DNA from 3 places in the Streptomyces sp. NPDC027189 genome. Region 2 is predicted to be linked to each of the others. Evidence: riboswitches for the same ligand, from Rfam matches in the RefSeq annotation. Region 2 holds a riboswitch; each other region holds the start of a gene.
What was found. A riboswitch is a leader RNA that binds a small molecule or an ion and turns the genes downstream of it on or off. The one in region 2 is predicted to bind cyclic di-AMP.
Positions count from the first base shown of each region.

Region 1: linked by a shared signal. The riboswitch ahead of ACZ4RZ_RS26185 (transglycosylase family protein) and the one ahead of ACZ4RZ_RS30640 (transglycosylase SLT domain-containing protein) in region 2 are both predicted to bind cyclic di-AMP.
Region 3: linked by a shared signal. The riboswitch ahead of ACZ4RZ_RS07190 (NlpC/P60 family protein) and the one ahead of ACZ4RZ_RS30640 (transglycosylase SLT domain-containing protein) in region 2 are both predicted to bind cyclic di-AMP.

Region 1 covers NZ_JBVHRI010000011.1:165,907-176,213, forward strand. The annotation lists gene ACZ4RZ_RS26150 (protein kinase domain-containing protein) at 1-199, shown strand, start outside; gene ACZ4RZ_RS26155 (glycoside hydrolase domain-containing protein) at 444-1,271, shown strand; gene ACZ4RZ_RS26160 (SurA N-terminal domain-containing protein) at 1,513-2,172, shown strand; gene ACZ4RZ_RS26165 (nucleoside triphosphate pyrophosphohydrolase) at 2,411-3,436, shown strand; gene ACZ4RZ_RS26170 (globin domain-containing protein) at 3,530-4,741, opposite strand; gene ACZ4RZ_RS26175 (cytochrome P450 family protein) at 5,014-6,300, shown strand; gene ACZ4RZ_RS26180 (LysM peptidoglycan-binding domain-containing protein) at 6,500-7,453, shown strand; cyclic di-AMP (ydaO/yuaA leader) riboswitch at 7,636-7,799, shown strand; gene ACZ4RZ_RS26185 (transglycosylase family protein) at 7,804-8,487, shown strand; gene eno (phosphopyruvate hydratase) at 8,883-10,169, shown strand.
Region 2 covers NZ_JBVHRI010000015.1:31,235-41,541, reverse strand. The annotation lists gene ACZ4RZ_RS30675 (ABC transporter substrate-binding protein) at 1-441, opposite strand, end outside; gene ACZ4RZ_RS30670 (4Fe-4S dicluster domain-containing protein) at 457-684, opposite strand; gene ACZ4RZ_RS30665 (GntR family transcriptional regulator) at 751-1,530, opposite strand; gene fahA (fumarylacetoacetase) at 1,936-3,147, opposite strand; gene ACZ4RZ_RS30655 (carboxylate--amine ligase) at 3,365-4,636, shown strand; gene ACZ4RZ_RS30650 (FAD-dependent oxidoreductase) at 4,665-5,888, shown strand; gene ACZ4RZ_RS30645 (HAD family hydrolase) at 6,195-7,034, shown strand; gene ACZ4RZ_RS30640 (transglycosylase SLT domain-containing protein) at 7,028-7,777, opposite strand; cyclic di-AMP (ydaO/yuaA leader) riboswitch at 7,781-7,938, opposite strand; gene ACZ4RZ_RS30635 (hypothetical protein) at 8,208-8,537, opposite strand; gene ACZ4RZ_RS30630 (CocE/NonD family hydrolase) at 8,578-10,307, opposite strand, start outside.
Region 3 covers NZ_JBVHRI010000002.1:588,140-598,446, reverse strand. The annotation lists gene ACZ4RZ_RS07200 (alpha-amylase) at 1-675, shown strand, start outside; gene ACZ4RZ_RS07195 (luciferase domain-containing protein) at 681-1,148, opposite strand; gene ACZ4RZ_RS07190 (NlpC/P60 family protein) at 1,270-2,427, opposite strand; cyclic di-AMP (ydaO/yuaA leader) riboswitch at 2,437-2,609, opposite strand; gene ACZ4RZ_RS07185 (hypothetical protein) at 2,904-3,131, shown strand; gene ACZ4RZ_RS07180 (DUF2182 domain-containing protein) at 3,179-3,964, opposite strand; gene ACZ4RZ_RS07175 (hypothetical protein) at 4,084-4,260, shown strand; gene ACZ4RZ_RS07170 (FAD-dependent oxidoreductase) at 4,361-5,725, shown strand; partial or broken gene ACZ4RZ_RS07165 (aldo/keto reductase) at 5,927-6,891, shown strand; gene ACZ4RZ_RS07160 (dihydrofolate reductase family protein) at 7,037-7,666, shown strand; gene ACZ4RZ_RS07155 (TetR/AcrR family transcriptional regulator) at 7,690-8,349, opposite strand; gene ACZ4RZ_RS07150 ((2Fe-2S)-binding protein) at 8,587-9,156, shown strand; gene ACZ4RZ_RS07145 (FAD binding domain-containing protein) at 9,153-10,145, shown strand; gene ACZ4RZ_RS07140 (xanthine dehydrogenase family protein molybdopterin-binding subunit) at 10,142-10,307, shown strand, end outside.

The DNA of each region.
Region 1 (10,307 bases), on a different contig from region 2:
CGTCGCCGGGGATCCCGAGCTCTCCCTCGAAGTCCGCCGCCGCATCGGTCACTTGCTGCTCGCGCTCGGCGACCGGGGCGCCGCCCACGACACGCTGGCCAGACTGCTGCACGACGTGGAGCGGCTGCGCGGACCCGGGCACCCGATGGCCGCGGAGATCCGGCGGACGTTGCAGTGGCTGGGACAGGTGCGGGGCTGATCGCGGCACCGGACCGCAGGCTTTGCGCCACCTTGGCCGAAGCTTGTGGTGATCAAGGTGCGGGGTTTCCCGAACGGTGGGGGCGCGCCCGGTACGTTGCGATCCGTTTTCGTGCGCCACGCGCACGCGTGCACGACGTCCATGTCCATCGATGGCCATCGAGGGCCATAGAAGGCCGTCCACTTCGTCCCGCACGCGCGCGTGCCCCGCGCACTCGTCACTTGAACCATGGGGTGGGAATTTCATGTCCAGCCATCGGTATTCGAAGAAGCGCAGATACGTGGCATGGGCCGCGGCCGGTGCCGCCGTGGTCGCCGGAGCCGGGATCGCCGCGCAGACCTCGATGGCCGCCACCACGTGGCCCGCGCAGCGGACCTTCACCGGGCGCGCCTTCGACACCTGCGCCGCGCCCTCGCTGTCCGCGATGAAGGCCTGGAACACCGGCTTCTACGGCGCCGCGGCCGTTTACGTCGGCGGCAAGAACCGTGGCTGCAGCCAGCCCAATCTGACGGCGTCCTGGGTGAAGTCGGTCAGCGCGGCAGGCTGGAAGCTCATCCCCCTGTACGTCGGCGCCCAGCCGTCCTGCCAGTCCGGGTCCAGCCCCGAGAAGCTCACCGCCTCCACCGCCGCCTCGCTCGGTGCCGCCGACGGCGCGGACGCGGTCGCCAAGGCCGCCGCCCTCGGAATGAAGGCCGGCAGCCCGATCTACCTGGACATGGAGGCGTACGACATAACGAACACGGCCTGCAACAACGCCGTGCTGACATACGTCCGCGCCTTCGACAAGGCGCTGCACGCCAAGACGTACCGCACCGGCTACTACGGCTTCACCAGCTCCAGCGCCAAGGCCATCGCGAACGCGACCGACAAGACCGACCTGCCGGGCAACCTCTGGTACGCGCTGTGGGACAAGCAGAACACCACGACCGCGGACTGGCCGTTCGGCGCCACCCAGTTCACGAACCACAGCCGGGCGCACCAGTACCTGGTGAACAGCAAGGAGTCGCGCGGCGGTTACACGATCACCGTGGACCGGGACGCGTGGGATGCGCCGGTGGCGATCACGGGCTGATGCCCGTGTGACGCGGCTGACGCCCGTGTGGTGAGGCGGCTGACGCCCGCGTGACGCGGATGACGCCCGTGTCACGCGGCTGATGCCCGTGTGACGCGGCTGACGCCGGTGTGATGGTGCGACGGTGCCTGAAGGCTGGGCGAATCGTTGGTCGAAAGGGTGGCCGAGAGCTGGGCCACTGCCTACCATCGATCACCGCAAGACTTTGTGCACCGTCGCACAATCTCCTCGGGAGGCTTCCTTGCACCGCCGCCGTCGCACCGCGCTCGTCCTCTCCGCCGCGCTCGTCGCCGCGGCCCCTCTTCTCGCCGCGTGCGGCAGCGACGCGCATCCAGGCGCCGCGGCCGTCGTCGGCGGTCAGCGGATCACGGTCGCGCAGCTGGAGAACCGGGTGAACGAGGTGCGCGCGGCGCAGAAGGCCGCCACCAAGGACGAGGCCGAGTACGAGCAGACCATCGCCAAGACAGGCACGCTCACCCGCGACACCCTGCACGGCATGGTCCTCGACCGGGTCCTGGACCGGGCCGCGAAGAACGCGGGCGTCAGCGTGACCCGCAAGGACAGCCAGCAGCTGCGGGCCTCCCTCGAACAGCAGGCGGGCGGCGCCCAGGCGCTGGAGACGGCCTGGCTGCAGAACTACGGAGTGGCGCCGAGATACCTCGACGACAGCCTGCGCACCGAGATCGAGGCGCAGAAGCTGGCCGCCACGCTCGGCGTCGACATGAACACCACCGAGGGCAAGGCCACCTTCTGGAAGGCGATGTCCGTCGCCTCCGAGGAACTCCACGTCGACCTGAACCCGCGCTACGGCGCCTGGGACGTCCGGAAGAGCAGCCGCGTCGACGCGAAGACGCCGTGGCTGCGGGAGGTCACCGCGGCGGGAACCCAGCAGACGGCGTAACGGCCTGCGGGGCGCGGGGGCTGTGGATAAGCGGTTCGGCCGGGCGGTTCGCGGATAGAGTCGTACGGCGCTCCCCGTCCCGGCAGTGCTACGGCCGTCCCCGTCCGGCAGCCGTACGGCGCTCCTCGCCGGGCAGTCGTACGGCGCTCCTCGTCCATCCACCTCGTGGACCGACGGTCGGCCGCCCGGCCTGTGGATAACGGCTGGGGCTGTCGGTGGTGTGGGTTACGTTCGAGGGGTGAACGCAACCAGCTTCGACGACGCCCCGGACGCGACCGGCCCCGCCACCTCCACCGACCCCGGCCGTATCGTGCTGCTCACCACCAGCCACCGGGTGGCGCCCGGGCTGCTGTCCTGGCCCGCCTGGCAGGCGCTCCGCGGTGCCGACCAGGTCCTGTGCGCGGACGGCGCGCACCCGCAGCTGCCTTATCTGCGCGAGGCGGGCATCACCGTCGACGAGGCGTCCCCGACCGCTCAGGAGCTGGTCGACGCGTGCGCGGGCGGCCGCACCCTGGTCGTCGTCGCCACCGGCGAGGGCGAGCCGAGGCTCACCGACGGCCTGGCCCGCCTGGCCGGCTCCGGCCGTATACAGATGCCGGACCTGGAGCTGCTCCCCGCCTCGTACGACCTGCCGGGCGCCCGCCTCCTCGACCTCGTCCAGGTCATGGACCGCATCCGCGCCGAGTGCCCCTGGTCGTCCCAGCAGACCCACAAGGGCCTGGCGAAGTACGGCATCGAGGAGGCGTACGAACTGGTCGAGGCGATCGAGGAGGGTGACCGGGACGAGCTGCGCGAGGAGCTCGGGGATGTCCTGCTGCAGGTCGTCTTCCACGCCCGTATCGCCGAGGAGGACGAGGACGCTCCCTTCTCCATAGACGACGTCGCGGGCGGCATCGTGGCCAAGCTCATCCACCGCCATCCGCACGTCTTCGGGGACGAGACGGCCACCACCCCCGAGGAGGTCAAGGAGCACTGGCTGCGCACGAAGGCCGTGGAGAAGCAGCGCGCGTCCGTGACGGAGGGTGTCCCGCTGGGCCAGCCGGGCCTGGCGCTGGCGGCGAAGCTGGCATCCCGGGTGCGTACGGCGGGACTTGACGTCGAGCTGCCACGGGGCGAGGGCGTCGGGTACGCGTTGCTGCGGACAGCCGCGCGCGCCGAGGCCGAGGGCGTGGACCCGGAGGCGGCGCTGCGGGCGGCGGCACGGGCCTACCGGGACGCGATCCGGGCGGCAGAAGGGTCTTCGGGGGCGGACGCGGAGGACTGAAGGCCGGGTGCGCGAGTGGCCGGACGGAAAGAAGGGGTGGGGCTGAGGGCCGGAAGCCTGACGATCGAGCGGGCCGTGGCGGCCGCGCCGGAGTTACGCCTGCGGTGCCCGGCTCGACGGGTTGTGCCAGCTCGGCTGTGGGCGGTCGAGGAGCCACTCAGCCGAGCCCACCGGCCGAGGGCCTCCCTGGCCGGTCGGCGCCAGGACGTCGTGGAAGATCCGCTCCGTCGGCGTGCCGAAGGAGGGCAGGGTCTCGCCGATCTCTTCGACGAGCTTGGGCGGACCGGCGAGATAGACGTCGTGCCGGGTCCAGCCGGCGCGGTTGCCCAGCGCGGTCAGCAGCCGTTCGGTCGCCTGGGCCTTGGGCCGGCCGGGCGCGGGGGTGATGAAGGTGACGGCGAGCCGGGGAAGCCGGGCCCGCAGGCGCTCGACGGCGCCCCGGTCGTACAGGTACGAGGTGTCGCGGGCGACGAGGAACAGCCGGGCCTCGTGTGTGTCGTCGAGCTGTTCCAGCAGCGCCTTCACGGGCGCCCATCCCGTGCCGGCCGCGATGAGGGTGAGGGGGCGTTCGACGGGCGTGCGCAGGGTCAGCCTGCCGCCGGGCGCGCCCAGCCGCAGGACGTCGCCCTTCCGGGTCTGCCGGACGAGCGCGGTGGAGAGGAGGCCGTCCTCGACCCGGCTGATGTGCAGGTCGACGGTGTGGTCGGCGCGGGGTGCGTTGGCCAGCGAATACGGCCGCCAAATGCCGGGCAGATGGGGGACGTTGACGCTGACGTACTGGCCGGGGGAGTAGCGCAGCCGGCGGTGCGGTCGCAGGGTCAGGACGACGAGGTCGTCTCCGTGCCGCGTCCGTGCGGTCACCTCGGCGTCCCACCAAGGCGGTTCGCCGCGCTGCTGTGCCTCCCACGCGCCCTGCAGCATCACATTCGTGATCACCCCGTACGCCTCGCCCCAGGCCTTCTCGACCTCCGCGTTCCACGCCGACCCCGCGACGACGGCGAACGCGGCGATCAGACTCGCCCCCACGGCGGCGTAGTGCTCCGGCTCCGCCAGATATTTCCGGTGGTCCCTCCCGAGCTCCCGTAAGTACCTCGGCAGCCCCGGATCCTCCAGCCGTTCGATGACATACGTGAGCGCCGCGAACAGTCTGTCCCGCTGCCGCTCCATGTCCTCCGGGAAGCCCAGTGGAAACAGCTCGCGGATCTCCGGGTGGTGTCGAAACAGGTGCGAGTAGAAGTACTTGACCGCGAACTCGGCCCGTCTCTCGACGATCGCGAAGCTGGATCTGAGTATTTCGGGGTCCACGGCGCGAATGTAGGGAGTTGTCGAGCCGCGTAGTCAAACAGCAGGTGATTTGCGGACAGCCGGACTCAAAGTGGGTGGGGTTTCGTGGAGGGCGGGGATGAGTACCGTTGGTCCAGCCCGTCGGGGATCAACGCGTTTGGATGGACGGGGAGTTGGCGGCTCTGGTCCGGGCACCGCAGGGCTGCCGGCCCGGGCCGCCGGCAGGCTCCGGCCTCGCCGGCCCAGGTGCGACGGTCGGGCTGCCGCCGAGCCCGTGCCGATACCGTCAGGGAGTGACCGACCAGCCCCAGCCCCCCAGCACCGCCCCCGAACTCTTCACCTGGGAGTTCGCCACCAACCCCTACCCGGCGTACGCCTGGCTCAGGGAGCACGCCCCTGTGCACAGGACCCGGTTGCCCAGTGGGGTGGAGGCCTGGCTGGTCACCCGGTACGTGGATGCCAAGCAGGCGCTCGCGGACGCGCGGCTGTCCAAGAACCCCGCCCATCACGACGAGCCCGCGCATGCGAAGGGGAAGACCGGTATCCCCGGTGAGCGCAAGGCCGAGTTGATGACGCATCTGCTGAACATCGACCCGCCGGACCACACCCGGCTGCGGCGGCTGGTCAGCAAGGCGTTCACGCCCCGGCGCGTAGCCGAGTTCGCGCCGCGAGTGCAGGAGCTCACGGACCACCTGATCGACCAGTTCGCCGACAAGGGCTCCGCCGATCTCATCCACGAGTTCGCCTTCCCGCTCCCCATCTACGCCATCTGCGACCTGCTCGGCGTCCCCCGTGAGGACCAGGACGACTTCCGGGACTGGGCCGGGATGATGATCCGGCACGGGGGAGGGCCGAGGGGCGGTGTGGCGCGGTCCGTCAAGAAGATGCGGGGGTATCTCGCCGAGCTGATCCACCGCAAGCGCCGGCTCCTGCCCGACCGGCCCGCCCCCGGTGAGGACCTCATCTCCGGGCTCATCCGCGCCTCCGACCACGGCGAGCACCTCACCGAGAACGAGGCCGCCGCCATGGCCTTCATCCTGCTGTTCGCCGGCTTCGAGACGACCGTCAATCTCATCGGGAACGGCACCTACGCCCTCCTCACCCACCCCGAGCAGCGCCGGCGACTGCAGGCCTCCCTTGCCGCCAAGGAGACCGGACTCCTCGAAACCGGCGTCGAGGAGCTCCTGCGCTACGACGGCCCCGTCGAACTGGCCACGTGGCGGTTCGCGACCGAGGCGGTCCGGATCGGCGGGCAGGACATCGCGCCCGGCGACCCCGTCCTCGTCGTACTGGCGGCAGCGGACCGTGACCCCGAGCGGTTCCAGCATCCGGACACGCTCGACCTCTCGCGGCGTGACAACCAACACCTCGGGTACGGCCACGGCATCCACTACTGTCTCGGCGCGCCGCTCGCCCGACTGGAGGGCCAGACCGCGCTGGCCACCCTGCTCACCCGTCTTCCCGATCTCCAACTCGCGGGAGATTCGGCTGATTTGCGCTGGCGCGGCGGGCTCATTATGCGTGGATTGCGCACACTTCCCGTGGAGTTCACGCCTCCGCTTGACTTGTCCCGTCCGTAATGAGCGGACACGCAGGGGACAGCCTCTCAGCAGCGAAAAAGTGACACTTCATCAACTCTGTGATCTTCACGTGATCTACGCTGTATCGACTTGTGACAAGCGTTCGAGTGCGGATACGTTCACCCATCAACGCGGCCCATCCGTCGCTGCAGTCGCGGTAGCGGCTGTCGTCACCTGCTGTCACGCGAAAGGCTTCCGCATGCTCTCCGGGAACGGCCGTCATCGTCGCCCCCGTCAGGCCCCGGCCCTCATCGTCGCCGCAGGAGTGACCGGATCGGCCATCGCGATCCCGTTGCTCGGCGCCACCAGCGCGAGCGCGGCCGACGGCACCACCTGGGACCGGGTCGCGGAGTGCGAGAGCGGCGGCGCCTGGAGCGCGAACGACGGCAACGGGTACTACGGCGGGCTGCAGTTGACCCAGGAGAACTGGGAGTCGTACGGCGGCCTCGAGTACGCCCCGAGCGCCGACCAGGCCAGCCGCTCGCAGCAGATAGCCATTGCCGAGAAGGTCCTCGACGGCCAGGGCCTCGCCGCCTGGCCCACCTGCGGACCGCTCTCCGGGCTCAGCAAGAGCTCGGGCTCGGTCGAGGTCGACACGGGTGTGGCGGGCGACTCATCGAGTTCTTCCGATTCATCTGACTCGTCCGGTTCGTCTGCTGAGTCTGGTTCATCCGACTCGTCCGGCTCCGACTCCTCGTCCGACGCCTCCTCGGATGCGACCGAGAACTCGACGAAGTCCGACACCTCACAGGATTCCGACAGCTCGGATACAGAAAAGCCCAAGAGTGACGAGTCGGACAAGTCCGGCCAGAACGACGACTCTTCGGCCGCGTCCGACAGTGCGTCGTCCGGCGCCGGGCGCCACCGTGGCGACAGCGCCGACGAGGACGGGACGGAGGGCGCGACCGACGGTCGTACGGACGGCGCTTCCGGGCGGCACGCCTCGCGCGGCTCCGGCGCCTCCCGTGACGCCGCCGACGGCTCCTATGTCGTGCGCGCCGGGGACAGTCTCTGGGCCATCGCCGACTCCCTTGACCTCAAGGGTGGATGGGCCGAGCTGTACGCAGAGAACAAGGAAGCGGTCGGCACCGATCCCGACCTCATCCTTCCCGGTCAGACGCTTGCAGTTGGTGCTGAATCGGGCGAAAAGTAGCGGGAGTTCGCGTCCCGGTTCGCCGTGGAATGTCCGGTTTGGCGCGAGTGAGATATGAGTCTCAGAAGCCCTGATCGTCTTTGAAATTCCGCCGATTGCATGTCTACGGTCATGACCGCTCGCCACAGCGGGCCCCGACGGTCGCAACGCCGAATCCTGCCAACGGCCGTACGGGAACAGTCGACGCGTCAGCGCCGTAGGCAGGAGCGGGGGACCCAAGGTAAGCGCCGCGCCCGGTAGTTGACCGGGAGTGGCTTGGGGTGAAGCCGTGCGCCAGTGGCGTACGACCGGGCACTCACCCGCCCGAACCCGACAGCTCACCTCGCAGGCGTCGGTGAGGGGATCTCTCCATGCTGTTTTCCAGCAAGGGCAAGCACCGCCGCCCGGCCGTCCTCAATCGGACTACCCGTCTCGCAACGCTCGCCGGCGTCACCGGTGTCGCCATCGCCGCCCCGCTGATGGCGGCCGGCAACGCCTCCGCCGCCACCGCCTCCGAGTGGGACGTCGTCGCCCAGTGCGAGTCCGGCGGCAACTGGTCCATCAACACCGGCAACGGCTACTACGGCGGCCTGCAGTTCTCGCCCTCCACCTGGGCCGCGTACGGCGGTACCGCCTACGCCGCCACCGCCGACCAGGCGTCCAAGTCCGAGCAGATCGCCATCGGCGAGAAGGTCCTCGCCGCGCAGGGCAAGGGTGCCTGGCCGACCTGCGGCACGGGCCTGTCGGGCGCCGCGTACACCGGTGGGACCTCCAGCAGCTCGCAGAGCACGACCCCGAGCACCACCACCCGGACGACGGAGCAGCCCGCCTCGCGTTCGGCCGAGCGCCCGGCCGCCAAGACCGTCACCACCCCGACCGGCAAGAAGGTCAAGAAGGGTGACGGCGAGTACAAGGTCGTCAAGGGTGACACCCTCAGCTCGATCGCCGAGAAGAAGCACGTCAAGGGTGGCTGGCAGCAGCTGTTCAAGCTGAACAAGGACATCATCGACGACGCCGACTTCATCTACCCGGGTCAGCAGCTTCACCTCGGCTGAGTGCGCGGCTGACAGCTCAGCCGGGCATTCGGCGGATTGCCCGGCGGAGTAAGAGCTCCCTCATCGAGGAGGCCTCCATACTGGAGACCTCGTGAGGGTCCCCCGTCCCCACGGGCTCCCCGCTCCGGTGCGTGTTCCCCCGCACGCGCCGGAGCGGGGCTTTTTGTGCGTGGCTCTCGTGCGCTTTCATATGCGGCTCTCGCGCGCGGGGGTTTCGTGTACGGGGCAGGTTTTTGTTCCGTTCGGAAACAATTTACTCTCGGTTCTGCCCAAGGGGTGGTCGACCGGCTGGCCGATCCCTCCGAGGCGGTTAGGCTCATCTCGCGGAGCCGACCGCGGCTCCGTGCACTACGGGCCCCGCGGCCCCGCGTACCCGCGTCACATCCCAGAAGGAGATGCTCGTGCCGTCCATCGACGTCGTCGTAGCCCGGGAAATCCTGGACTCCCGAGGCAACCCCACGGTCGAGGTCGAGGTCGGCCTCGACGACGGCAGCACGGGTCGTGCCGCCGTCCCGTCCGGCGCCTCCACCGGCGCCTTCGAGGCCATCGAGCTCCGCGACGGTGACCCCAACCGCTACCAGGGCAAGGGTGTCGAGAAGGCCGTCCTCGCCGTCATCGAGCAGATCGGCCCGGAGCTCGTCGGTTACGACGCCACCGAGCAGCGCCTGATCGACCAGGCGATGTTCGACCTGGACGCCACCGACAACAAGGGCTCGCTCGGCGCCAACGCCATCCTCGGCGTCTCGCTCGCCGTCGCGCACGCCGCCTCCGAGGCCAGCGACCTCCCCCTCTTCCGCTACCTCGGCGGTCCGAACGCGCACCTGCTGCCCGTTCCGATGATGAACATCCTGAACGGCGGCTCGCACGCCGACTCGAACGTGGACATCCAGGAGTTCATGATCGCCCCGATCGGCGCGGAGTCCTTCTCCGAGGCCCTGCGCTGGGGCGCCGAGGTCTACCACACCCTCAAGAAGGTGCTGAAGACCAAGGGCCTGTCCACCGGCCTCGGCGACGAGGGCGGCTTCGCCCCGAACCTGGAGTCCAACCGCGCCGCGCTCGACCTCATCGTCGAGGCCATCAAGCAGGCCGGTTACATCCCCGGCGAGCAGATCGCGCTCGCCCTCGACGTCGCCGCGTCCGAGTTCTACAAGGACGGCAAGTACGAGTTCGAGGGCAAGTCCCGCTCGGCCGCCGAGATGACCGAGTACTACGAGGAGCTCGTCTCCGCGTACCCGCTGGTCTCCATCGAGGACCCGCTGTACGAGGACGACTGGGCCGGCTGGAAGGTCATCACCGACAAGCTGGGCGACAAGGTCCAGATCGTCGGCGACGACCTCTTCGTCACCAACCCGGAGCGCCTGGCCCGCGGCATCGAGGAGGGCTCCGCCAACGCCCTGCTCGTCAAGGTCAACCAGATCGGCTCGCTGACCGAGACCCTGGACGCCGTCGAGCTGGCCCAGCGCAACGGCTTCAAGTGCATGATGTCGCACCGCTCCGGCGAGACCGAGGACGTCACCATCGCCGACCTCGCCGTCGCGGTGAACTGCGGCCAGATCAAGACCGGCGCCCCGGCCCGCTCGGACCGCGTCGCCAAGTACAACCAGCTGCTGCGCATCGAGGAGATCCTCGACGACGCCGCGGTGTACGCCGGCCGCTCGGCCTTCCCGCGCTTCAAGGGCTGAGTGTTCCCGCACGTCCGCTCCGCGCACCGTCGGAGCGGCAAGGGCTGACCCGCACAGGGCCAAGCCTTAGCCAGTCGTACGTACGTCCCCGTATTCGGTCCCGTACCGTGTGCGGGGACGTACGCACGTGACGGGCTT
Region 2 (10,307 bases):
GAGGTTGTAGCCGGTGACGGAGACCAGGTGGGTGGGGCGGCCGAGCTGCTTGCCGCGGGCCGCGTTGATGAGGAGCGGGAAGTCGCCCATCGAGCCGATGTCGATCTTCCCCGCGGTCATCTGGGCGGTGATCGGGGCGCCGGTCGCGTAGTCCTGCCAGTTCACCTTGTAGGTGATGCCGTCTCCGAGAGAGTTCAACTCCTTCTCGAAGTAGCCGAGCGAACGGAGGAGGGTTCCCGCCGTGACCGTATTGATCGTCTTGGACTGGTAGCCGACCGTGACGGTCACCGTGGAGCCGCCGGACCCGGTGTCGGCGCCGCAGGCGGTGAGGGGGAGTGCGAGGGCGGTCGCGGCGAGGGCGGCGAGTGCCTTGCTCGTGGCGCCGCGTACGGCCCCGTGTGCGGCTCCGTGCCCTGCCTTGTGTATTGCCTTGTGAATCATGGGAGTTCAGGCCTCTCACCGGAGCAGATAGGGCATGTTGACCGTGACGGCTCCGGTGGGGCAGCGGGCCGCGCACGGGCCGCAGTACCAGCACTCGTCGACGTGCATGTACGCCTTGCCGTTGCTCTCGTCGATGGCGAGGGAGTCCAGCGGGCACATGTCCACGCAGAGCGTGCAGCCGGCGATGCACTTCGACTCGTCGATGATCACGGGCACGTCGGCCCGCTGGGGCGCCAAGGGCATGGCTGTCTCCAGGGAGGTCCTGCGGGAAGGGTGGGGTCTGGCCGGGTGGGGTCGGGCGGGAAGGGGTCAGCGTGCGCGGCGGAGCCGGCCGCTCATCGTGATGCGGTCGCCGCGGAAGCGGATGAACTCCAGGTCGACGGGGCGGCCGTCGGCGAGGTGCGTGAGGCGTTCCAGCATGAGTACGGCGGTGCCGCGCGGCGCCTGCAGTACGGCGGCCGAGTGGGTGTCGGAGTTGACCGCTTCCAGGGTGATGTCGGCGTGCCCGAGGGGCTGCCCCGCGACGGCTTCCAGGAGACGGAAGACGTCGGTGTTCTCCAGGTCGGCGCCGAGCAGGGCGGTGCCGAGGTCGAGCGGGATGTAGGTGAGATCGAGGGAGAGGGGGAGGCCGTCGAGGCGGCGGAGGCGTTCGATGTAGAGCACGTCGGAACCGGGGGCGAGGCGGAGGCGGTCGGCCACCGGGGCGGGTGCGGCGACGGGGCCGACGGTGCGGACTTCGTTGGTGACCTGGCCGTGTTCGCGCAGGGTCTCCGCGAGTCCCATCAGCCGGTCGAGTCCGTGCGGGTACTTCTGGGCGACGACCACCGTGCCGACGCCGGGGAGGCGTTCCACCAGGCCTTCCGCGCGAAGCAGGTCGAGCGCTTGGCGGACGGTGTTGCGGGAGGCGCGGTAGTCGGCGCCGAGGGTGGTCTCGTGTGGCAGGGAGCCATCCGGGTAGCCGCCGGTCAGGATCTGGTGGCGCAGCAGGTCGGCGAGTTGGCGGGCTTGGTCCGCGCGCAGCCGCCGCCGGTGGGCGGCGACGGTGGTCGCGCCCTGGCCGGCGTGGTCTCGGATGCGGTCGGTGGGCATGCGACGGACCATACCGACGGGGGGTTGACTGTGGTGTTGCCGGAGTGTTGCGCCACTGCCAGTCGCTGTGGACGCCCTGCTGACCTGGGGTTTCGTGTGTCCGCGGGCAAGATCTGCCACCGGCATGCCACCGGTATGCCTGCGGTGTGCCACCGGTGGTCTGCCCGCGTGCGCCTTACGCGTGTGGGTGGGGCGGGTCCGTGCCGGTACATCCGCCCGTCGCGGTGCGGACGTTCTCCGTGAAGTCGAACTTGCCTGTCGTGAGGGACGGGCATTCGATGTACCGGCACGGACCCTTCCGTGCGTGGGCGACTGCGGGTGCGTGGGGGCTGTGGTCCCGGTGACTCCCGCGTGGCCGTGATCACCATCGCCTCGTCGGCCCCCAAGGCCTCGCGGCGCCTTCTCTCAGGCGCCCGTGATCCGGCCCGTCACCTCGCCGAGGCCCACACGCGTGCCGCCCGGCCCCGGAGCCCACGCCGTCAGGGTCACCTCGTCGCCGTCCTCCAGGAAGGTGCGCTTGGCGTCGGGGAGGGCGAGGGTGTCGCGGCCGTTCCAGGTGAGTTCGAGGAGGGAGCCGCGTTCGGTCTCGGCGGAACCGCTGACGGTGCCGGAGCCGTACAGGTCGCCGGTGCGCAGGGAGGCGCCGTTGACCGTCATGTGGGCCAGTTGCTGGGCGGCGGTCCAGTACATGGTGGAGAAGGGGGGTTCGGACACGACGTGGCCGTTGATCGCGACGGAGATGCGGAGGTCGTAGCCGCCGGGGTCTTCGGAGGAGTCGTCGAGGTAGGGGAGCAGGGGGTGCGTGCGGGCGGGGGGCGCCACCCGGGCGTCTTCGAGTGCGTCGAGCGGGGTGATCCACGCCGACACCGATGTGGCGAAGGACTTGCCGAGGAAGGGGCCGAGGGGGACGTACTCCCATGCCTGGATGTCGCGAGCCGACCAGTCGTTGAGGAGGCAGAGGCCGAAGACGTGGTCGCGGAAGGCGGAGAGGGGGACGGAGGTGCCCATGGGTGAAGGTGTGCCGACCACGAAGCCGACCTCCGCCTCGATGTCCAGGCGGAGCGAAGGGCCGAAGGTGGGGGCGGTGTCGGAGGGGGGCTTGCGCTGGCCCGACGGGCGGACCACCTCCGTGCCGGACACCACCACCGTGCCGGAGCGGCCGTGGTAACCGATCGGCAGGTGCTTCCAGTTGGGGGTGAGCGAGTCGGCGGCATCGGGGCGGAAGATCTGGCCTACGTTCCGGGCGTGGTTCTCGGAGGCGTAGAAGTCGACGTAGTCCGCTACGTCGAAGGGGAGGTGCAGGGTCACCTCGGAGAGGGGGTGGAGGTGGGGCGCGAGGGTCTCCCGGTGGGCCGGGACGGTCACCCAGGCCGTGAGCGCACGCCGTACGTCGGACCAGGCCGTGCGGCCCGCCGCGAGCAACGGGTTCAGGGTCGGCTGCGCCAGCAGCTCGGCGTACGGGGAGCCGAGGGCGCGGGCCGCCGCGCCCGCGTCGAGTACGTGATCGCCGAGCCGGACGCCGACGGTCGGCTCGGACGAGCCCACCCGGCTGAAGACGCCGTACGGAAGGTTGTGCGGGCCGAAGGGATCGCCCTCGGGGACATCGAAGGGGGGCATCGGGTGCTGCCTCACTTTCGGACTCGTACTCGCCATGTGATTCATGTGTTCCAAGTGGTCGGGGCACACGTTACGGGGGAGTGACCGTGCCGTGGCAGGGCCTAAAGAGTTTGCAATGTCCGAATTGGCCTTGTCGGACGCGGCAATTCCGGCTTAGCGTCCTTTGGGGACACGGACGGGGTGGATCCGGTCCGTAGGGGGACGCGTGGGGGGACCCGTGGCCAGGAGCTCCAGCAGTGTGCCGGTCGACGCCGACCGGGAGGTTCCGGGCCTCATCGTGAAGTTCGGCGACTACCCGCTGCACCACGGCGGGGTGGGCGCCATCCGCAGTCTGGGCCGGCTCGGCATACCGATGTATGCGATCACCGAGGACCGTTACACGCCCGCTGCGGCCTCGCGCTATCTGCGGCGTGCCTTCGTCTGGCCGACGACCGGGACGGAGGAGCCGGAGCGGCTCGTCGAGGGGCTGCTGCGGATCGGGCGGCGGATCGGGCGGCCGACGGTACTCGTCCCGACGGACGAAGAGGCCGCCGTGCTGATCGCCGAGCATCAGGACGAGTTGGGGGACCGCTTTCTCTTTCCGCGTGTGGACGCCAAGCTGCCGCGCCGCCTCGCCAGCAAACAGGGTCTGCACGAACTGTGCGTGGAACACGGCATCCCCAGCCCGCAGGCGGCCTTTCCCCAGTCGTACGAGGAGATCGTCGCGTTCGCCGAGAGCGCCCGCTTCCCGCTCGTCGCCAAGAACCGCGAGGCGTTCGTGCGCCGCAGCCGGCCTGCGGTGAACGGGACGACGCGGATCGCGACCCGCGAGGGGCTGCTGACGCTCGCCCGGGACTGGGGCGCGCAACCGGGCGTGATCCTTCAGGAGTACCTGCCGAGGGAGGAGGCGGAGGACTGGATCGTGCACGCGTACTTCGACGCGGACTCGACGCCGCTCGCGATGTTCACGGGCGTGAAGGTCCGCTCCTGGCCGCCGCACGCGGGAATGACGGCGAATGCGTACGTCGTCGACAATCCGGAACTCGCGGACCTCGCCGCGCGTTTCATCAAACAGATCGGCTTCAGCGGCGTCATCGACCTCGACCTGCGCTTCGACCGGCGCGACGGACAGTACAAGCTCCTTGACTTCAACCCACGGATGGGCGCGCAATTCCGGCTTTTCGAGAACGAGTCGGGGATCGACGTCGTCCGTGCCATGCATCTGGACCTGACCGGACGCACCGTTCCAGAGGGGGAACAGCGCGCCGGTCACCGGTACATCGTGGAGAACATCGACCTGCCGGCCCTGCTCGCCTATCGGCGCAGCGGCTATACGACACCGCACGCGCCGGTTCGCGCGAGCGGTACGGAACTTGCGTGGCTCGCGGGTGACGACCTGCGGCCGTTCTTCACGATGCTCGCGCGCTTCGTGCGGCCGGGCGCGAAGCATCTGTATCAGCTGTGGCGGACCAACCGCTTAGGCAGCACCAACAGTTCCACCGCGAAGTAGACGTAGTACGTCCTGGGGAGGGGACTTCGTGATTCATCCGGTAGCAATCATCGGGGCCGGGCCATTCGGCCTGTCCACCGCCGCCCATTTGCGGGCGCGCGGTGTTCCGGTGCGTGTCTTCGGCGAGCCCATGGTGAGCTGGCGCGATCACATGCCCGAGGGGATGCTCCTCAAGTCGACCCCCGCCGCCTCCAGCATCGACGCCCCGCAGCGCGGGCACACACTCCTCGACTACTGCGACGCGGCGGGGATACCGCGACTGGTCACGGACGAGGACATCATCCCGGTCGAGACGTTCATCGCGTACGGGGAGTGGTTCCAGCACAAGCTCGTGCCCGAGCTGGAGCGGGTGCGGGTCGTCTCGGTCGACCGCAAGGACGGCCGTAAGGGCTCCGGCGGCTCCGACGGCTTCGAACTCAAGCTGGATTCAGGGGAGTTGTTCACGGCTCGGGCGGTCGTGGTGGCCACCGGTCTGTCCGGACTCGCCCATCTGCCCGCCGAGCTCGCGGGAGCGGCGGCAGACGGACCCACCCCCACGGGCCCTGTCTCCCACAGCTCCCAGCACCACGACCTGACCCGGTTCTCCGGCAAGGAGCTCATCGTCGTCGGCGCGGGCCAGTCCGCCCTGGAGACGGCCGCGCTCGCGGCGGAGGCGGGCGCGCAGGTGCGCATCGTCTCCCGTGGCAAGGGCGCGGTCGACTTCGGCGCGCCCCCGTGGAAGCAGCCCAAGCTGCGCCCCGAGTCGCCCTTCGGCCGCGCCTGGTCCCTGTGGGCGCTGAGCTACTACCCACAGCCCTACCGTTACCTGCCCGCGCAAGCCCGGCACTACCTGGTCCGCCGTGTGCTCGGTCCGCTCGGCGCCTGGTGGCTGCGCGACCGCTTCGAGGGCAAGGTCGACGTCCGCGAGGTCTCCCGGATCGTCCGCGTCGACGCGCGCGACGGCCACCCCGTCCTCTCCGCCCAGACCCACGGCGGCCGGACCGAGGAGCTTTCCGCCGACCACGTCATAGCCGCGACCGGCTATCGCGTCGACATCGCCGCGATGGACTTCCTCGGACACGAGCTCCGCACCGAGCTCGCGGTCAGCCGGGGTACGCCGAAACTCGGCGGGGGGTATCGGTCGTCCGTGCCCGGGTTGTACTTCACGGGGTTGCCGGCGGCGGCCTCGTACGGGCCGGTGATGCGGTTCGTGTGCGGGACGGAGTTCGCTTCACCGCGGCTGGCCAAGCACTTGGTGGCTGCGCACGGGTAGTCGAGGCAGGGGGCGCCCTTGCGCGTGGGTGCGCCCCCTGGCCGTCGCATCACATCGGCACGGCTCCGGCCGCTCGTCCCGCCCGCGGCTCGCGTCGGGCCAACTCCGCGCCTGGGGGCTGTTGTTGGACCCGGACGCGGTGGCGCACACCGGTGTGGGCAGAAGTGGACCACCCATGGCCAGTACGGCCGATAACGCCGGTATCGCCCATACCGTCCGTGCGGTGAACGGTGTTGCTGACGGGATACCGGACGTCGTCCGGTTCACGCCGGGCCGATGAGTCGTTCGATCCGTATTCTTCGGATCATGGCCGCTCCGACTGCATATTCACTCATCGCCACTGACCTGGACGGGACGCTGCTGCGCGGCGACGACACACTCTCCGACCGGTCGCGCGCCGCGTTGGCGAGAGCCACGGCCGAGGGTGCCCAGCATCTGGTGGTGACGGGACGGCCGGCACCCAGGGTCCGACCGCTCCTGGACGAACTCGGCGGCCAGGGACTGGCGGTGTGCGGGCAGGGGGCGCAGTTGTACGACGCCGGGGCGCACCGTCTGCTGTGGTCGGTGACCCTGGACAGGGAGCTGGCGGAGACCGCGCTCGGCAAGATCGAGGCGGAGGTCGGGCTGCTCTACGCGGCGGTGGACCAGGACGGTGTGGACGGCCTGACGCTCATCGAGCCGGGGTATGTCATGCCGCATCCGACGCTGCCGGCGGTACGGGTGCCGCGCCGCGACGACCTCTGGACGGAGCCGATCAGCAAGGTGCTGCTCCGTCACCCCTCGCTGTCCGACGACGAGTTGGCCTTGGCCGCGCGGGGAGTGGTCGGTTCGCTGGCGACGGTCACCATGTCGGGGCCGGGCACCGTCGAACTCCAGCCATGCGGTGTGACCAAGGCGACGGGGCTCGCCCTCGCCGCCGCTCACCTCGGCCTCAGCCACGCCACCACCCTCGCCTTCGGCGACATGCCCAACGACATCCCCATGTTCGACTGGGCCGCCCATGGCGTCGCCATGGCCAACGCCCACCCGGAGCTGAAGGCGGTGGCCGACGAGGTGACCCTGTCGAACGAGGAGGACGGGATCGCGGTGGTGCTGGAGCGGCTCTTCGGGGCCCAGGAGAAGGCCCGGGAGAACGTGTCTCAGTAGGCGCCGTTGACGTTGTCGATCGAGCCGTACTTCGCCGCCGCGTAGTTGCAGGCCGCCGTGATGTTCGCGACCGGGTCGTAGGGGTCCATCGAGGTGCCGGGGACGTGGTACGCCTTGAAGGTCGGGTCGATGACCTGGAGGAGGCCCTTGGACGGGATGCCGGCGGCGGCGTTGGAGTCCCAGTTGTTGATGGCCCGGGGGTTGCCGGAGGACTCCCGCATGACGTTGCGGTGGATGCCGTTGTAGGTGCCCGGAATGTGCGCCTTGCCCATGATGTCCAGCGAGTGCTTGATCCAGCCGTCCAGATTGTTGGCGTACGTCTTCGTGGAGGCGGGGGCGGCCGGCGTCGCGGACTGGGTGCTTGCCTTGGTCGCCGAGCCCAACTTCACGGTCCTCGTGCCCACTGTCAGCGTCAGGCCCGGGGAGAGGGCCGTCGGGTTCGCACCGATCACCGCACGGTTGGCGTCGTACAGCTTCTTCCAGCCGCCGCTCTGCGGGTACTTCTGCGCGATCTTGGACAGGGTGTCGCCCGCGACCACCTTGTAGGTGACGAGCTGGACGTCGGTGATCGTGACTGCGGCAGCCTTCGTGACCTGCGGCGCTTGCGCCGGCTGGGCGGCGTGCGCGCTGGTCGCGCTCACGAGGGGAAGGGCCAGCGCGGCTCCGCTCGTGCCTGCGGCGATCATGCAGCGGGTGAACGTGCTGCTGGTCTTGGGGCGGTAGTGCTTGCCTCGTGCGGGCATGACGACATTCCTCTCCGGCGCCTGCGAGGTGAGCTGTCGGGTTCGGGCGGGAGGTGCCCGGCCGCGCGCTGGGCGCGGCTTCACCCCTAGCCGTTCCGTTGGTCCGGACCGGCGGCTTACCTGGGTCCCCCGCTCCTGCCGTGCGTGGGTGGGTGGGTTTCCGGGCGGTGGCAGGATTCGGCGATCCGCCCGGATCGGGGCGAACGTATGCGAGAGCACATGTCGGGAACAAGACCCGAATTCATGGCTCAGTCCGTTTTAATCCCGGAAAAGGAGGGGGTGAAATGCCCGATTGTGCCGGAATGTGATCCTCAACTTGGCTTTCGCGAAGGGGAATCGAGGTGGTGGGGCATGGCGCCGGGGCGGCTCGGGCGTGACTCAATTCACGCGACCAAGGCACATTAAAGCGGCAATGCTTTTAATTCGGACATTACGCATCGAGCGTCCGGGCCGGGGAATGCCGGGGAGGAGCTGGGCGCACCTCCCACACGGAGAGGTCCGTGTCGGGGTTGTCGTCGGGGAGGCGGCCCGCGTCGGGCTTGAAGTAGAGGCCGTAGCCCCAGTATTCGGGGAGTTCGTGGCACATCAGGTCGGGATACGGCTCGAACTGCCGCCCCTGGTATGCCCTGTTGATCCTCGCGACGGCTTCCGCCCGTGAGATCCCGAAGCGCGTGACCATCTCGTGGGCCATCTCGCGGAAGTGCGCGAGCATGCCCTCGTCGAGGTCCATCAGGAATTCCGCGGTCCGCGTCTGCGCCATGGCCTCAGGGCTCCCTGCCGGACCCCCGGCCCTCCAAGTCCTAGCCCGCGGCTCGGGGGATCCGCTTCTCCCAGGTCCGGTGGAAGACCACCTCGTCGCCGTCCTTGCAGACGACCTCGTTGGAGGTGATGAAGTCCTCGGCGTCGCAAGTGATTTCGGAGCTCGTCGAGATGCGCGCGTCCCAGGGCAGGTCCGGGCGGTGCAGGCGGACCGACCACGTCGAGCGGGCGCGGGCGGAGAGGGGGTTGGAGTCGTTGATGGTGTAGGTCTCCAGCGCGTTCTCGGTGAATTCGAGACCGTCGGGGTAGACGCGGGTGCCGCCGTAGCGCGGGTCGACCTCCAAGCGCCACGCGCAGGCGGCCACGTCGCGGACCACCAGGCGTTCCGGGCGGGGTTCGTCCAGCGTCGTCGGGACGATGACCCCCAGCGGTTCGGACTGCTCCGGATCCTCGAAAGTGAGGGAGGGCGTCGACTCCCGTGTTCTTACCGGGAGTTCCAGCAGGCTGCCCGTCGGGTCCAGGGTGATACCGGCCTCCGAGCCCGGCTGGGGCCAGATCCAGGGCCAGTACGCGTTGGAGACGGAGAGGCGGATGCGGTGGCCCGGCGGGAACGCGTAGCCGATGCTGGTCAGGTCGAAAACCACCTCCTCCGTAGCACCCGGCTTCCAGGGAACCGCCTGGTCACGACCATGACGCTTTGACAGGTTCAGTACACCCCGGGTGACGAGTGTCGAGGCTCCGTGGGGGGCCACGTCGCAGAGGCGGGCGATCACCTGACCCCGGTGAACCGAGGACCTCAGCCGCAGGCGGACTCTCGGACGGCCCAACACCCAGGTCTCCTCCGGTACTTCGAATTCGAAGCAGGCGGATCTCGCGTCCTCCTCCCGCTGGTCCGGGGGCAGGTCCGCGTCGTTCCCGAGGGGGAGGAAGCGGCCCGCGTCCGCGCCCGTGTGCTGGGGCGAGCGGATCAGTACCGGGTCGCCCTGGAGCGCGTACGAGACGGGGGTGACGGAGGGGGAGGGCCAGGCCGGGTCGCCGACCCAGCGGCCGGGGAGCTCCGAGTACGTCGTCGCCGGGAGATGTGCGTCCATCACGTACGAGCGGAGGACGGGGGTGGACAAGGCGCCCGTGTCCTTGTCCCGGAGCCAGTGGTCCCACCAGCGCAGGGTCTCCTGGAGGAAGCCGATCGCCGGGCCGGGCGGCAGGCCCCGGTCGGGATACTGGTGCGACCAGGGGCCGATCAGGCCGCGTACGCGATCCCGCGGAAGGTGTTCCACCAGCCGCAGCACCGTGTCGCGGTACGGGTCGTGCCAGCCGCCGACCGCGAGGACCGCCGCCCGGATCGCGCCGTAGTCCTCGCAGACGCTGCCGTGCCGCCAGTACGGGTCCCGGGTCTGGTGGGACAGCCAGGTGTGGATGAGCGGGTCCACCGCCTGCAGGCGCTTCACCCACATGTCGCGCCACATCACCTGGCCCACGTGCACCGGGTCGGGCGGGCGGGAGACGAAGGCGAGCAGGGTGGCCGCCCAGGCGTGCATGTCGACGGCGAGGACGGAACCTCCCATGTAGTGCACGTCGTTGTCATAGCGATCGTCCGTCGAGCAGACCGTGACGATCGCCTTCAGCGGCTCGGGCGCGAGAGCCGCGATCCGGAGGGAGTTGAAGCCGCCCCAGGAGATGCCGAACATGCCGACCTTGCCGGTGCACCAGGGCTGGGACGCGAGCCAGTTGACGACCTCCACCCCGTCGGCCAGCTCCACCTCCGAGTACG
Region 3 (10,307 bases), on a different contig from region 2:
CTCCAGCAGCAGGGGTTCGACCACTGCTACGACAAGCGGCTCTACGACCGGCTGCTGCACGAGGGCGCCGACTCGGTGCGTCCGCATCTGCTGGCCGGCCTCGGCCACCAGCGCGGCCTCGTCCGCTTCCTGGAGAACCACGACGAACCCCGGGCCGCCGCCACCATGTCGCCCGAGCGGGAGCGGGCGGCGGCCGTCACCATCGCGACGCTGCCCGGCGCGACGCTGTGGCACGAGGGCCAGTTCGAGGGGCGCCGGGTGCGGCCGCCGGTCTTTCTCTCCCGCCGCCCGGAGGAGCCCGTCGACAAGGAACTGCTCGCCTTCCACCACCGGCTGCTGGCCTCGGTCGCCTCGTCCGGAATGCGCACGGGAGGGGACTGGCGGCTGCTCGACTGCACGGGCTGGCCGGACAATCCGTCCCACGGCAACCTGGTCGCCTGGTGCTGGGCCACCGGATCAGCCCGCCACCTCGTGGTCGTCAACCTCTCCGACCAGCCCGCCCAGGGCCGGGTCCGCCTGCCGTGGACCGACCTCCGCGGCCGCCCGTGCCGCCTCGCGGAGCTGCTCACCGAGCAGACCTACGAGCGGGACGGCGACGAGCTGGTCGACGCCGGACTGTACGTCGGCCTGGAGGGCCGGCACTGGCATGTTGTCGCCGTGCCCGTAGGACCGTAGTCGCGTCAGCGCCCGTGTGGGATGAACCGGCCGACTGCTTTCCACGCGGCCGGAACCCGCCGGTGGCGCACGGCCGCGGAGGCTCCCGCGCGCGACGGGGGAATCGCCTGAGGTTGCCAGTCGCAGAGCGTCGAGGGGTCCTCGGGAGGTGCGGCGCCTCCGGCCCCGTCGTGCTCCTTGAGAGCGACGCTGATGAGTGTGAGCAGGAGCGCCACATCGGCGTCGCAGTCCAGCAGCACGGTGATCCACGAGGATCCGGGGTGCACCCGCACAGCGGTGCTGTGCTGCAGGTGTGGGAGCAGCCGATGGACGGCCGCATGCGTGAGATGCAGATCCGCTGCGTCGTCGGAGTGGAAGTGGACGATGTCGTGCCCCGTCGTCCCGAAGGCGCGTCCAGCGGCGCATCGGGGCGAGCCACTTATCAGGTTCGGCCATGACTCCAGTTGGGTCATGGCGCGATCGGCCACGGTCATGCGCACCATGGTCGCGCACTATTCACCCTGCCAACTACCCCCCTTCACCCTCTGCTTGGTCAATTGGCCGTTCTGCGCCCCTCATGATCCCGGAGCGGCCCCGTGCACCGGGCCGTAGGGCTCATGCGGGCCGTGCCGCGCTGTGGATCGCCGACGCTTCGGCGAAGAAGATCGACTCCTCGCGCACGTATGCTCCCGGGCTCGGCGCGTGGATCATCAAGCCGTCGCCGATGTAGAGGCCGACGTGGCTGACATCGCCGTAGAAGAAGATCAGGTCGCCGGGCCGGATGTCGGCGAGGGGGATCGCCGTACCGACGGTCGCCTGCTCGCGCGCGGTGCGCGGGAGTGCGACCCCGGCGGTTCTCCAGGCGGCCTGGGTGAGGCCCGAGCAGTCGTACGAGCCCGGTCCGGACGCGCCCCAGACGCATGGCCTGCCGATCTGTCCACGGGCAAAGGCGAGTACCTTCGCGGCTTTGCTGCCGTCTCCGGAGTCCGAGGTGCTGTCCGCGCCGATGGGCACGACAGCGGCGATGGGCGTGGTGGTGCTGAGAGTGGCCGATTGCTGTGGCTGCCACTCCTCTTCGGCCGGGCGAGGAGTCAGTTCCTCGTAGGCACGCCAGGCGTCTTCCGCCGGCCGGGATTCGATCGCCGGGAAGGGCGCGATCAGCTGAGGGGTGTGGCGGGAGAGCAACTCGCGGGCCACCGCGAGCTTCTGCTGGATCTGCCCCTTGGAGGTCTTCAACGAGGCCGAGGCCTGTCGCGGTTCCGCGGCCGGTGCCGGCAGGGCCTTGGCGACTTCCTGCCGTGTCCGCGGCGCGGCCGGCAGCGCGGCGACGGCCCCCGAGGTCAACTCCGCCACCGGGCCGGCAGCCACCCCGGCGACAGGACCGGCGGTCAACTCCGGGACGGGTCGGGCGGTCGACTCCCGCCCACGCTGGGCGAGTCCATCCGCCGGACGTACCGCCGGACGTGCAGGCCGCGCCTCGGCCGCGCGGTTCGGCATTCTGTCGGCCGGCAGCCTCGCCGGGACGGTCGGCCCCAACTGCGCGCGCCCCACGTCGAACCATTGCCTGGTGACGTCGTCGAGGGCGGGATCGTTGGGCCTGCGCCCGCTGTCGACCGCCGGGTTGACGCGCCCACGCGTCCCCGTGGACATCGCGCGGGTCGCGTTGTAGTTCCCGGTGGCGGTCTCGGCCTGGTCGTAGAGGCTGCTGATCCGCTGCCGGACCTCTTCGCGGCTCGGCCCGTCCGCTGCGGGCGGCTTGGCGTCGGGAGCCATGGGGGACGCACTCCTTCCGTGTTCCGCCTACCGAGTCAGCTGTCGGGTTCGGGCGGACGGTTCCGGAAGGTATGCCCTACGGCCCTTGCCCTGCTGGGCGGTTGGGCCGATTCACCCCAAAGTCGGTCGGGTCCCCGGCTCCGGCCGCCACGGGGGCGCACCGGACTCGGCGGAGGCCGCGCGACCCGGCGAGGTTCGCCGGAGGGAGTCGTGCGGTCCGCCCGTCAACCTAGCCAACTTGTGTGCCTCGCGTGAAGGTTGAAGTGCGAAGTGTCCGATATGTATTTGTGACCTTCGTCGTACTGGGTGCCCCGGCTTGCGCGGTCGGTGTGGACCGGCGACGAGCAGCTCGGCCTCGACCCCGGGCGTACACGCCGACCTGGTCCACCGCCCGCGGGCCTCGTAGTTGATCTCGCTGCCGGAACTGTGGGCTCCACCACGGCGCACGCTGGCATGGGCCTGATGAAGTGGCCCGAATGCTCGGGCTGCTCATCAACCTCCTCCCGTTCTGGATCCGCGAGCCCCTGTTCGTCGCTCTCGGCATCCCCTTCAGCGGCTTCCTCTTCTATGCGGCCGCCAGGGACGGGGAACCGATCATGGCCGCGCTCGGCATCGCCGTCCTCGCTTTCACCGCCCTGCGCGTCTATACGATGGTCCGTGTGCTCCGAGCCCGTCGCCTGGCCCAGGACGCCAACGCCGCATGACAGTTCATCTCGGCCGCGACCGCCGGTACACCGCATGAGGTGAGCGGTCACGTCATCGGCTGCATCGACAGCCCGGAGTGTTGCAGTCCTGGCAGCAGCCAGCTCTGGAACGGAGCCAGTGCGGCCAGAACCAGGAACGCAACGCCGACCGCGGCGCTGAATACCGGTCCGAGCCGCCACAGCTTCTCGATGAAGATGACGACCGCGAGTGCGGCCATCGCCGCGATGTTCATGGTGCCCAGCGGAACGAGGACGATCATGAGCCCCCAGCAGCAGCCCACGCAGTAGAGCCCATGGTGGGCCCCGACGCGCAGGTCGCGGGTGCCCGACCGGTAGCCGCCATGGCGCACGAACCGACCCGCGGGGCTTCGGCAGTGGCGCAGGCAGATGTTCTTCAGCGGACTGAACTGGTGGAGTCCGGCGAGCAGGAAGGCTCCGGCGCCGATCCAGCGCCCGGCTTCGGGGTGGCTGTCGACAAGGTTGCCGGTCACGGTGAGGATCCCGTACACGACCAGGCCGAATGCCGCCCAAGCGATCAGGTATCCGCCCGCGAACCGGGTGATCCGGGCCGCGCGGGCCGTACCGGAGGACTGACGGCCGATGTCCAGGGCCCAGGTGACGGCCACCGGCGCCACGGACGGGAACATCATGGCGATCATCATGATCACCCAGAGGAGGAGGAACGGGGGCAGGTCGAGGCCCATCGTTCCCGGCTCCATCTCCATACCGTCGGCCTGCTCCACCACGAGGAGCCACGCGAGGAGGGCGGGCAGCAGCATGACGGACCAGGCGGCGGTCATCGTCCGGGCCGGGAGGAGGTTGCCCGGCCGCATGGGTGCGGAGAGGGATGCCCAGTTACGGAACACACTTCCAGGTCATCACAGAAGGCGGTCGATCGCCTGGCAGCCGCTCTGCCCCGCAGGACCTGCCGACCTGCGAGGACGGGGGGCGAATGGAGGTGACGATCCGCGTCACCGAGCGGATGAACCACCGCTGCGACCCCGGCCCGCCGCGCGGCTGCCCGATGACCGCACTCACCGGCGCCTGCGACCCGAAGGCTTCCCCGGACGAGGTGGCCGCCCGGCGCCACCAGGCGTCGGCCTCCTTCGAAGCCGACCTCATAAGCTGACTTTATGAGGTCATAGATCCAGCCCGGCTACTGACTTAGGTTTGCCTTAGTTTAGGCTTCCCGGCGAGTACGTCTGTTACCGCTCGAAGGGAACCTGATCATGCCTCGCCCCCTGCGGGTAGCCATTGTCGGAGCCGGCCCCGCCGGGATCTACGCCGCCGACGCGTTGCTGAAATCCGCGACGGCTGCTGAGCCGGGCGTGTCGATCGACCTCTTCGAGCGGATGCCGGCCCCGTTCGGGCTGATCCGTTACGGAGTCGCCCCCGACCACCCCCGCATCAAGGGGATCGTCACGGCCCTGCACCAGGTGCTCGACAAGCCCCAGATCCGCCTCTTCGGCAATGTCGACTACCCCGGGGACATCAACCTGGACGACCTGCGCGCCTTCTACGACGCGGTGATCTTCTCCACGGGCGCGACGGCCGACCGGGCGCTCGACATACCCGGCATCGACCTCGACGGCTCGTACGGCGCGGCGGACTTCGTCTCCTGGTACGACGGGCACCCGGACGTGCCCCGGACCTGGTCGCTCGAGTCGGAGAAGGTCGCCGTCCTCGGCGTCGGAAACGTCGCGCTCGACGTGGCGCGCATCCTCGCCAAGACGGCGGACGAACTGCTGTCGACCGAGATCCCGCCGAACGTCTACGACGGCCTGAAGGCCAACAAGGCCCTGGAGGTCCATGTCTTCGGCCGCCGTGGCCCGGCGCAGGCGAAGTTCAGCCCGATGGAGCTCCGGGAGCTGGACCACTCCCCGAACATCGAGGTCATCGTCGACCCTGAGGACATCGACTACGACGACGGCTCGATCGCGACCCGGCGGGGCAACAAGCAGGCCGACATGGTCGCCAAGACGCTGGAGAACTGGGCCATCCGCGATGTCGGCGACCGCCCGCACAAGCTGTTCCTGCACTTCTTCGAGTCGCCGTCCGAGATCCTCGGCGAGGACGGCAAGGTCGTCGGCCTGCGCACCGAGCGCACCGCCCTCGACGGCACGGGCAACGTCAAGGGCACCGGTGAGTTCAAGGACTGGGACGTCACCGCGGTCTACCGCGCCGTGGGTTACCTGTCCGACGAACTCCCCAAGCTGCCCTGGGACGTCGAGTCCGGCACCGTCCCCGACCAGGGCGGCCGGGTGATCGAGGAGAACGGCGAGCACCTGCAGTCGACGTACGTCACCGGCTGGATCCGGCGCGGCCCCGTGGGTCTGATCGGCCACACCAAGGGCGACGCCAACGAGACGGTCGCCAGTCTGCTGGACGACCACGCGAACGGCCGTCTGCACACACCCGCTTCGCCCGCTCCCGAGGCTGTGGACGCGTTCCTCGGCGAGCGGAACGTCCGCTTCACCACGTGGGAGGGCTGGCACAGGCTGGACGCCGCGGAGAAGGCCCTTGGCGAGCCGCAGGGCCGCGAGCGCGTGAAGATCGTCGAGCGCGAGGACATGCTCGACGCGAGCGGCGCGTAGGACTGACCGCTCCTCCCGAGAAGCAGGGGCGGATCGATGGCTGACGGATGGTCAGTCATCGTTCCACCCGCGGGTCACCCCGGTGGCCACCGAAAACCCACCTGACCTCGCCGCCCAACTCGCCTATCGTCAACGTGATTTCCCGCGGACGCCCTTGGCTCCTCGGCGGGGACGAGGGCGGTGACGAAGTGGAGGGTGAGGGTGCGCTACCGAGAGCTGGGACGCGGTGGGGTGTCGGTGTCCGAGATCGGTTACGGGGCATGGGGGATCGGTGAATCCGCCTGGGTCGGCGCCTCGGAGGACGAATCCGTACGTGCCCTGCACCGCGCCGTCGATCTCGGCGTGAACTTGATCGACACCGCGCGCGGCTACGGCGAGAGCGAGCGGATCGTCGGCCGGGTCGTGCGTGAGCGGGCCGGTGACGAGGTGCTCGTCGCGACCAAGGTGCCGCCGAAGAACCGCAGGTGGCCGGCGCCCGACGGGCTGGACCCGGCCGAGACATTTCCGGGCGAGCACATCCGCGACAGCCTGGAGACCAGTCTGCGCGCCAGTGGCCTCGACCACTTCGACGTACTGCAGTTCCACGTCTGGAGCGACGACTGGGTCGACCGGGGCGACTGGCTGGAGACGATCGCGCAACTGAAGCAGGAGGGGAAGATCCGCCTCTTCGGTGTGTCCATCAACGATCACCAGCCGGACAACGCCCTCGCCCTTGTCCGCAGCGCGCCGTCGACTGTGTGCAGGTCATCTACAACATCTTCGACCAGGCCCCGGCCGACGCGCTGCTGCCGGCCTGCGAGGAGCAGGGCGTCGGTGTCATCGTGCGGGTGGCGCTGGACGAGGGCGGCCTCACCGGTCGGATCACCGCCGGTACGACCTTCCCCGAGGGCGACTGGCGCAACCGTTACTTCCGCGGTGACCGCGCGGCACAGGTCGAGCGGCGGGTGGCCGCGATCGTCGCCGACCTCGGCATCGCCCCCGACGAGATCGCCGAGACCGCGCTGCGGTTCGTGCTGAGTTCGCCGGCGGTCTCCACCGTCATCCCCGGCATGCGCACCGTACGCAATGTCGAGCGCAACACGGCCCTGAGCGACGGACGGCCGCTCACCGCCGACCAGCTCGCCGTGCTCGCCAAGCATCGCTGGCAGCGCAACTTCTACTCCTGATCCGCCGGAGCCGCTGATCCGTGGGAGCCGCGGCCTGGCCCGGTCACATGGGACTTCGAGATTTCCGGGAGAAGCTGTCGATCCAGGTGCGTCCTGTTCGACGCAAGGGTGAGAGCGGGAAACCACGAACCCAAGGAGTACGGCCATGCCCAAGCTGCGCGTACACAACCTCACCGTCTCGCTGGACGGCTTCGCCGCCGGTCCCCAGCAGCGTCTGGAGCACCCGCTCGGCGAGGGCTTCGAAGGCATGCACGAGTGGATGTTCGCCGCGATGCGGGACTGCGCCGACGGCAAGAGCGGGATCGACGTCGAGTACGTCGAGCGGAGCGAGGAGAACATCGGTGCCACGATCATGGGCCGCAATATGTTCGGGCCGCAGCGCGGGCCGTGGCAGGACGAGTCGTGGAAGGGCTGGTGGGGCGACAACCCGCCGTACCACAACGACGTGTTCGTGCACACACACCACCTGCGGCCGTCGCTGCCGATGGAGGGCGGGACCACGTTCCACTTCACCGACGAGCCCATCGAGACGGTGCTGGAGCGGGCCTTCGAGGCCGCGGCGGGCAAGGACGTGCGGATCGGCGGAGGGCCGGCCACGGTTCAGCAGTATCTGCGCGCCGGGCTGATCGACGAGCTGCATCTCGCCATCGTCCCGAAACTCATCGGCAGCGGTGAGCGCCTCTTCGACAACCTGGGGGACGGGATCGACGGTTATCGGGTCGCCGAGCTGGTCGGCTCGCCCGCCGTCGCGCACGCCCGGCTGGTGCGTCGCTGAGACCTCCCCCGCAGGGGGCCGGCTCAGCCTTCTCGGGCGGGACCCTGCTGGGGCTCGCCCGACCCGGGCGCGCCCCCCTCGCCCCACCCCGGTGCCTCCGTCCCGAGCGACGCGGGCGCCCCCGCGCGCAGTCCGTCCATCACAAGATCCAGAAGCCGTGCGGCGCGTGGCTGCCAGTCGGCGTGCGGGTCGAGCTGCCAGAGCCCGGCGATGGCGAGCATGAAGTCGTCCTGGGTCACTCCCGGGCGGATGGTGCCGGCCTCCTCGTTCGCCTCGAGGAGGAGTGTGACGGCCGAGCGCACCGAGCCGTGTCCCAGTTTGGTCAGGGTGCCGCGCGTGACGGTGGGCGAGCGCAACGCATCGGCCAGGCCGGCCTTGGCCATGCCGTACTGGGCGAGCCGGTCCATCCACTCCCGCAGCGCCCGGTCCGGTGCGCGGGTCTTCAGCAGCTGGGCCGCGGTGTCGGCGACCTGCTGCACCTCGTGGCGGTAGACCTCCAGGACGAGGGCCTCGCGATTGGGGAAGTTGCGGTAGAACGTGCCCTGCCCGACGCCCGCCTTCTTCGCGATCGCGCTGAGCGGGGCGTCCGCCGAGTTCGTCAGCTCCACCAGGGCCACTTCGAGGATGCGCTCGCGATTGCGCTGCGCGTCCGAGCGCAGCGGCGCGTCCTTCTCGGAGTCCACTCGTCCTCCTTTCGGAATCACGGCCGGGCCGCCCTTGCTAAGCGGACAGCTGTCCGTTAGGTTTCACTGGTAACGGACAGCTGTCCGTTTAGAGCTCACTTTAGTGGCTGCCCTGCTCCGTGTGTATGGCCGGAACCGATCGCCGACCGGCATTCTCGCGCACCGAGCGGGCTTTCGAGCCGCGCCGGTCTCCCCATCGACTTCGACGCGCAACGCATACGCGAAAGAAGGCTGATCATGGCCCCATCGACGTCCAGCGCCATCACTTTGAACATCAATGGCGAGAAGTACACGCTGCCCGTCGACCACCGCACCACCCTGCTCGACGCACTGCGCGAGCAGCTCGATCTGACCGGTACCAAGAAGGGCTGTGACCAGGGACAATGCGGCGCCTGTACGGTGCTGCTCGACGGCCGGCGAACGGTGTCCTGTCTGCAACTCGCGGTCGCCGCCGAGGGGCGCGCGATCACCACCATCGAAGGTGTGGCGGACGGTGAGCGGCTGCATCCGGTGCAGCAGGCGTTCCTCGATCTCGACGGTTACCAGTGCGGATACTGCACGCCTGGCCAGATCTGTTCGGCCCTCGGGGTGATCGAGGAGCACGCGGCGGGCTGGCCGAGCGCCGTGACCGCCGATGTCCGGCCCGAAGCGGGGGTTCCTCCGCTCACCGCCGAGGAGATTCGCGAGCGGATGAGCGGCAACCTGTGCCGCTGTGGCGCGTATGTGTCGATCGTCCAGGCCGTGGCGCGGGCGGCAGAGGCCCAGGTCGCCGAGGCCGGGGACGACACCAAGGGGGCGGCGGCATGAGGGAATTCGGCTACGAACGCGTCCTCGACGTCTCCGGCGCGGTCGCGCTGCTCGGCGAGGACCCCGACGCGCGCTTCCTCGGCGGCGGCACCAACCTCGTCGACCTGATGAAGGCCGGCGTGGAGAGGCCGACCCGGCTCGTCGACGTACGCGAACTGCCCCTCGACCGGATCGAGTTCACCCCGGACCGCGGTCTGCGCATCGGCGCGACCGTCACCAACAGCGATCTCGCCGCCCATCCCGAAGTGCGCCGCCACTTCCCGGCGTTGGCGCAGGCCGTCCTGGCCGGAGCCTCCGGGCAGCTGCGCAACATGGCCACGGTGGGCGGGAATCTGCTCCAGCGCACCCGCTGCGGCTACTTCACCGACTTGGCGAAACCGTGCAACAAGCGTGCCCCTGGCAGCGGTTGCCCCGCCATCGAGGGCGAGCACCACAACCACGCCGTCCTCGGCGCCTCCGAGCACTGTGTGGCCACGCACCCCTCGGACATGGCGGTCGCCCTCACCGCCTTCGACGCCCTCGTCTCGTACGAAACGGCGGACGGCCCCGGCGAGTTGCCGCTCGCCGACTTCTATCTGTCCGTGGGCGAAACCCCGCACCGGGAGACCGCGCTGCCGCCCGGCGCGCTGATCACCGGTGTCACGCTGCCACCGGCTCCGGTCGCCGCACGCTCGCGGTACCGGAAGGTGCGCGAGCGAGCCTCGTACGCCTTCGCGATCGGCTCGATCGCCGCCGCTCTCGATGTCCAGGACGACGTCGTACGCGAAGTGCGGCTCGCCTTCGGGGCGGTGGCGTCCCGGCCGTGGCGGGCCGGCGAAGCCGAGCGGGTGCTGACCGGTGGTCCGGCGAGCGCCGAGGCGTTCGCCGCCGCCGCGGACGCCGAACTGGCGGCCGCCCGACCCTTGCCCCACAACGGATACAAGGTGCCGCTGATGCGCAACCTCGTCGTGGCCGTGCTGACCGAACTCGCCGAGGAGGCCGCCCGATGACCACGACCACCGGAACCGCCGCGGCGACGAGGGCCGTCGGCACCGCACACACCCGCGTGGAGGGCATCGCCAAAGTGACCGGCGCGGCCCGCTACGCCGGAGAATTCCCCCACCCCGAACTCGCCCACGGCTGGCTGGTGTTGTCGACCGTGGCACGCGGTC